3 regions of the Paenibacillus sp. YSY-4.3 genome follow, and region 2 is predicted to be linked to each of the others. Evidence: riboswitches for the same ligand, from Rfam matches in the RefSeq annotation. Region 2 holds a riboswitch; each other region holds the start of a gene.
The links. A riboswitch is a leader RNA that binds a small molecule or an ion and turns the genes downstream of it on or off. The one in region 2 is predicted to bind cobalamin.
Positions count from the first base shown of each region.

Region 1 (2,204 bases), on a different contig from region 2:
AAACCGTCCTCTTTCTGACCGAACAAGAAATCGCGGACAACTTGGGACTCAGCATCGCTTCCGTATCGAGGTTTTGGCGTTCTGTCGGTTTTAAAAATATTAAAGATTTCAAAAACCAGCTTCGCGAGCATTTGGAAGTTACCCCTGCCGCCAAGATGAAAAACATCATGGATAGAGCAAACGCGGCGTCCTTTCCAGGTCAATTCCTTGCCTCCAGCATTGAGCATCTAGAAGGCACGCTGCAGCATTATTCACAGGAAGCATTTGACGCCGCTGTTGATGCACTTGTCACGGCGCGCAGAGTATATTTGTATGCCCCGGGTCCCTCGTCCGGTCTGGCCCAGTTGATGCATTACCGCCTCAGCCGCTTCGGCCTGTCCATCCATCACCTTGATCGCGGAGGCAGCGAGCTGTTCGAGGATCTGCTCCATATTACAGGCGAAGACGTCGTTGTCCTCTTCGGCTTCGTCCGATTGCTTCCAGAAGCCAAAGTGATCGCTGACCATGCCAAGCAATGCGGCTACCGTACAGTACTCATTACCGATCGCCTTGTCTCCGACTTCTCGGGCCAAAGCGACGTAACCCTGTATGCCAGCCGGGGCGAGATTTGGGAATTCCATTCGATGATCGCCCCGACCTTCCTGGTAGAGAACCTGATCGTCGCTACCGGGATGAAAAACCAAGAGCAGCACCTGCGCAAATTAGAACAGCTGAACCACCTGCGCAAAAAATACGACCATGAATTGCCGCGATAAATGTTCACAATTTTTCTTCATCTCCCACTCGCCGCATCAGGGTTGCTTTCACCAGTTTTTTCATACTTTTTCATCACTCGGCTGGTGAAGTTGTCTGTTTACAAACACTACATATTGGGGTAATGTAAGTTGCAGACAACCAAATATAGTGGAATCGGGTGATCCAGCCCTCTATTGATCGGCTGGGGCTTAAAAGGGAAGTGCGGTGCAATTCCGCTGCGGTCCCGCCACTGTGACCGGGTGCCTGCAAGAGCTCACCAAGCTCTTTGCAGCACTTTACTGACAAGGGCCACTGCAGATGCTAGCCATCTGCGGGAAGGCGTCAGCGAAGAAACCGGAAGCCAGGATACCTGCCCAATTCTGTATTGACACCAAGTACCAGATGAACCTGCGAGGAACAGGTAGGTGTCCGCTTGCAGCTTACATATGTATCTATCCTGTATCTAATGGATGATCCAAGCAGTTCTTCCAACGCGCATTCGGGCATTTCCAACCTTGCACAGTCGGAAATGCCTTTTATATGGTTGTAATGTGTAGTTTTTCGGGAGGGAAACTTTGTTATGGCGATTATGAACCCGGTTTATACAAGCCGCCAAGACATGCTGGAAGAAGTTATTACATTAGGAGAAGAGATCGTTGCGAGCAGCAATCTTGAAGTGCTGCGGGAGAACGCTAACTTGAACGGCGAAAGCTTCTCCGGCAAGATGAGCAAATTCGGCAGCGAATACGCGAAATGGTATGCGAACCATTTTGTCATGCCTAAACCACTCGTTCAGGCCATTCAAGACAATGTCGTCTACGTACACGATTTGGATCAATATGCGATCGGAACGACGAACTGTATCTTTATTCCGTTCGATAAGCTGCTGCGCGAAGGGTTCAACACCGGGAACGGCAGTGTAAGGCCGCCGAATTCAATTATGACGGCGATGGCGCTCGTGGCGATTATTTTTCAATCCCAGCAAAATGCGCAATACGGTGGAGTATCCGCCAACAAGCTTGATCATGACCTGGCGCCTTATGTGACCAAATCCTTCATCAAATATTTCCGCAAAGGCTTGGACTACTTCGAAGAAGGAGACAAGGACGCCGAGTACGGCCTCATCACAATGGCTCGCTCCGATCTGCAAGCGCAGTATCCAAGAGCTTTCAAATATGCAGTCAAAGAGATCGAAGGCGAAACGCTGCAGGCCGCCGAGAGCCTCATTCACAATCTCAATACGATGTCGAGCCGGGCGGGCGGACAAATTCCGTTTACGAGCATCAACTACGGCACCTGCACGTCGATAGAAGGACAACTCGTCATCAGCTCCCTGCTTGCCGCAACGATGCGCGGACTTGGCAGCGGCGAAACGCCGATTTTTCCAATTCAAATTTTTAAATGCAAGCAAGGCGTTAATCAGCAGCCCGGAGAACCCAATTACGAGCTGTTCCTGAAAGCAGCGGAAT
Region 1 is NZ_BAABMC010000002.1:210,381-212,584, forward strand. It holds gene ACYUJT_RS07920 (MurR/RpiR family transcriptional regulator) at 1-755, shown strand, start outside; cobalamin riboswitch at 895-1,127, shown strand; gene ACYUJT_RS07925 (anaerobic ribonucleoside triphosphate reductase) at 1,316-2,204, shown strand, end outside.
Region 1: it holds a riboswitch for cobalamin, as region 2 does, so the genes downstream of both, ACYUJT_RS07925 (anaerobic ribonucleoside triphosphate reductase) here and ACYUJT_RS14675 (LysR family transcriptional regulator) in region 2, are expected to answer to the same signal.

Region 2 (2,204 bases):
TCCAAGCTATGGGTTAACCCGGACTGCGGACTTAAAACTCGCGGTGTTACGGAAACGTGGGCCAGCTTGGAAAACCTTGTCCAAGCAGCCAAAGAAGTAAGAGCAACGCTATAATAACGTACAAGAGGATGGGCTCAGTCGAGCTCATCCTCTTGGTCTATGATCGGGTAGCCGAATTCCGTAATGACGGTTTTGAGCTTCATCAAATAGGCGGCAGCCAGCTGGCTCAAGCTCGCCTTTTGATTCACGATGTAACCTACCTTTATGTTCTCGTCCGTACGAAGTCGTACAGATTTGATTTGTTCCCCGTTCAGATCCTTATTCAGTACGCCTGAGCTAATCGTATAGCCATTAAGCCCGATCAACAGGTTGAATAACGTGGCACGGTCACTGACCAGTATTTTCTTCTTGTACGTTCGCGTGCTGAGTATTTCCTCCGCGAAGTAAAAGGAATTATATTCACCTTGCTCAAAGGCCAAACACGGGAAGTCATCCAAATCCTCGATGTCCAGCAGCGACTTAGAGGCAAGTGGATGCTCCTCACTGATAAATACGTGCGCTTCCGCTTGGAACAGCGGATGAAATCGCAGATCGTTGTCCTTTAATATCTTTTGAATCACCTTTCGGTTGAATTCGCTGATATAAATGATTCCGAGCTCACTTCTCATATTCCGTACGTCTTCGATAATCTCGTGGGTACGCGTTTCGCGTAGCGTGCACTCGTACTCATCCACTTTAAGCTCCTTCAGCAGTCCGACGAAAGCCTGCACTGAGAAGGCATAATGCTGTGTTGAGATCGAGAACAGCTTCTTCGAAGGCTTACGATTCATGTACCGCTGCTCGAGAAGCTCAGCTTGCTCTACGACTTGCCTAGCGTAAGATAGGAACTCCGCTCCGTCGCTGGATAGCACGATTCCCTTGGACGATCGAAGGAAAATCTCAATACCTGCTTCCATCTCGATTTCTTTCACCGCATTGGATAAGCTCGGCTGCGAAATAAACAGCCTCTTTGCCGCTTCGCTTATCGAGCCGCAATTCACGATAGTCAGAATATATTTCAATTGTTGTAAGGTCATTGGAATACCCCCTTCACTAATCATCTTCTGCACGCCACGAGACTTTTCCCGCTGACTAGCCTAATGAAGCAATTTGCTCACCCATAACGGCATAGTGGTACACGTCTTAACGTGTTGTGTCTGCTAGCAACAATAAAAGGCGTCTTCCCTGTGAAAAACATAGGGAAAGACGCCTGCATAATCGTATATTATGACGGTTCATCTAACACCTTCCTATCTCCCGTAGGTACAGCAGTGCTGTCAGAACAGGCAGGTCTCCTGGCTCCGGAATCGTCACTCGGCAGCGGCCTTCCCAATCCATGTAGATCAGTGGCCGGTTGAGCTGCCTGCTCCTCCGTTACAGTGGCGGGACCGCGTCGGTATTGCACCGAACTTCCCTTTTAAGTCAGAACGACAAGCACGTCGCCGATCAGACACCTGTTCTCAATTATGCAATTTATACAAAGTTAATGATACCTACATCTTACTCGACAATTAACGATAAAAACAAGAGCAGCAGATGGCGATCAAAAGACCGCGCTGTATCGTAAAAATAAAAAAATCCGCGTTTTAACGCGGACTCGCAACGATATATCTTCATGCGCACTACTTGCGGGTCGTTCGCAGTTCCTATTCCTCATCTTCATGTTCGCATTCGACTTCAGTGAACTGATTTAACGGAAACAGAGTAGGAACCCTCCGGCCTGGCATCTTGATAAACTCGACAAAGTTTCTTCCAACACGGATGAGTCTCCCGTGAAGCTCACCGATGTCTTCTGCGGTAGCCGTCAAATCAAATGGCTTTGTCTTTTTAACAAGTTGGTTAAGGACAATAAAGAAGGAGGTTTGGGCACACCGTGAAAATTGGCGAGGCAACCCGTTTTACGCTGGCTAAATGGGTCCGGGGCCCAAAATTAGTTTTGCCCCGACACCCCAATTTTCGCCGTCACTTATGATACGGTTCTCCGTGCTACCTCTTGAGCCTGGGTCCGACAGTAAGTCAGTTCATTGGAGGGTTCGGCAAGAACTTGTGGCGGCGAGAAATTAGTAAATCTTATGTTGGCATCCCCACTAAGCGAAAAGATTGATTAAGTTGCCATCAGGGTCTTGCACGATCACGTAGCGTTATAACAAGCGACATGCGATAGT
Region 2 is NZ_BAABMC010000004.1:70,578-72,781, reverse strand. It holds gene metE (5-methyltetrahydropteroyltriglutamate--homocysteine S-methyltransferase) at 1-114, shown strand, start outside; gene ACYUJT_RS14675 (LysR family transcriptional regulator) at 135-1,076, opposite strand; cobalamin riboswitch at 1,308-1,512, opposite strand.

Region 3 (2,204 bases), on a different contig from region 2:
GGCACCTGGCTGCAATATTTACGGGCGGTCGCTAGCGATGAAGCTCCGCTGTCCAGCGAGCTGGCTTTTCGGATTCTTCAGGAATTTCCGCTATCGAAGAAAAATAAAAGTGATGATCACCCGCTTACGAGCCGGGAGCGCGAGATTTTGGATTGGGTCGCCAAAGGGATGACCAACCGGGAAATCGCTAAGGAGCTGCAAATTTCCGATCAAACGGTCAAAAACCACTTGAAAAATATATTGCAAAAATTGCATTTGGAAAATCGTGTGCAATTGACGAGATACGCTTTGGAGCAAGGCTGGGTCGAACGTTAACTTCTAATGATCATATTTCAATATATGAAAAATTCACAACAATAAAGCCCAAAAACCTCTCTTGCTCCTATCTGCAAATCCTACTCATTTCTACGTACTTAGTAAACTATGTATATGTAATAAAGAGCAATATAGACAGCTGTTGTGAAAAATTCATAGCTATTCTATACTTTAGGAAAGAGCAGGAGGCGGGACGATGGCTTTTATGATTGCACAGCGAGCTTACATTAAGCTCTATTTGATTTCGATGGTTGAGCAGAGAAGGGGCTACGGCTACCAAATGCTCGAAGAGTTGAAGGAGGAATTCAAGCCGTTCGGCTATGTTCCCCCGCAGAGCGAAATTTATCGGGCCCTTCATGAGTTGGTACAGGAGGGGGTACTGTACCGTACAAAGCATCTGAAAGGGAATGATCCCAGCGTAGATTTCCAGGAAATTGTGCTCTATCATTTCACCGATGAAGGGCATGAGAAGGCAGAGCTATATAAGAAGCAGGTAAAGATCGACTTAGACCGCTGCATTGGCATGCTGAATAAGGCCGTTGCTGATAATTATTGATTTTTGTGCATAATTATTGCATTTTTATTCAAGGACTAATCCGATTTGTATTGTATTATTTGACAACATGAAGTAACATAAATTTTATATTTATAACCGAATATTTTGGGAACAGGTGCTTTAATCGCCGTCGATTGAAGCTTAAAAGGGAAGTCCGGTGCAATGCCGGCGCGGTCCCGCCACTGTAACAGAGGAGCTGGAAGCGTTCATGCCACTGATGATCCGTCATCGGGAAGGCAGCTGTCCAGTTGTGATTCTGAAGCCAGGAGACCTGCCTGTTCTGTCAACACTGCTGTACCTACGGGAGATAGGGAGGTGTTAAAGATTTGAACCATCGCGCAGCATGACGAGGTCCTCTTTAGCCATTCCAGCTATAGGGGGCCCTTTTTGTTATTGGAAAGACACATACACTGGGGAGGAATTATTAATGAGTCATACGGTAAAAAGCGGAAATTTAGGTTATCCGAGAATCGGCGGGCAACGGGAATGGAAGAAAGCGATTGAAGCCTACTGGTCTGGCAAGCTGAACGAGCAGCAACTGCACGAGCAGTTGACGGAGATCCGGCTTCATAATTTGCGGCAGCAGCGGGATCAGGGCATCGAAATTATCCCTGTAGGCGATTTTACGTACTATGACCATGTCCTCGATATGGCTGTTATGTTCGGACTTGTTCCGGAGCGGTTCTCCTATAGCGGCGGAGAGGTATCGCTTGATACGTACTATGCGATTGCCCGGGGGAATAAAGAAGCGCCGGCGAGTGAAATGACGAAATGGTTCAACACGAACTATCATTATATTGTTCCGGAGCTTGGGAGCAGAAAACCGCAGCTAACGACAAACCGTCCGCTGGCTGCTTACCAGGAAGCGAAAGAGCAGCTGGGCATCGAAGGAAGACCCGTGCTGATCGGGCTGTATTCTTTCCTCAAGCTGTCAAAAGGGTTTAATGAAGCAACAGAGTGGGATCATTGGGTGGAGCAGCTGCTGCCGCTATATGTTCAAGTGCTTAAAGAGCTGGTTGCTGAAGGCGTAACCTGGGTTCAAGTGGATGAACCGTCCTTGGTGACCTCTGTATCCGCCGAGGATATGACGCGGGTTAGAAACATTTACGAAACGATTCAGCGCGAGGCTCCGGAAATTTCCGTTCTACTGCAGACATATTTCGAAGCGGTTGACCGTTATGAGGAAGTCGTATCCTTGCCTGTAGCAGGCATCGGCCTTGACTTCATTCATGGCGCAGACGGCAACCTGGCTGCCCTTCGCAAGTTTGGATTCCCGGCAGGCAAGACGCTGGGAGCGGGAATCGTCGATGGCCGCAATATATGGCGCACGGAT
Region 3 is NZ_BAABMC010000001.1:1,170,623-1,172,826, forward strand. It holds gene ACYUJT_RS05520 (response regulator) at 1-315, shown strand, start outside; gene ACYUJT_RS05525 (helix-turn-helix transcriptional regulator) at 512-871, shown strand; cobalamin riboswitch at 968-1,164, shown strand; gene metE (5-methyltetrahydropteroyltriglutamate--homocysteine S-methyltransferase) at 1,299-2,204, shown strand, end outside.
Region 3: it holds a riboswitch for cobalamin, as region 2 does, so the genes downstream of both, metE (5-methyltetrahydropteroyltriglutamate--homocysteine S-methyltransferase) here and ACYUJT_RS14675 (LysR family transcriptional regulator) in region 2, are expected to answer to the same signal.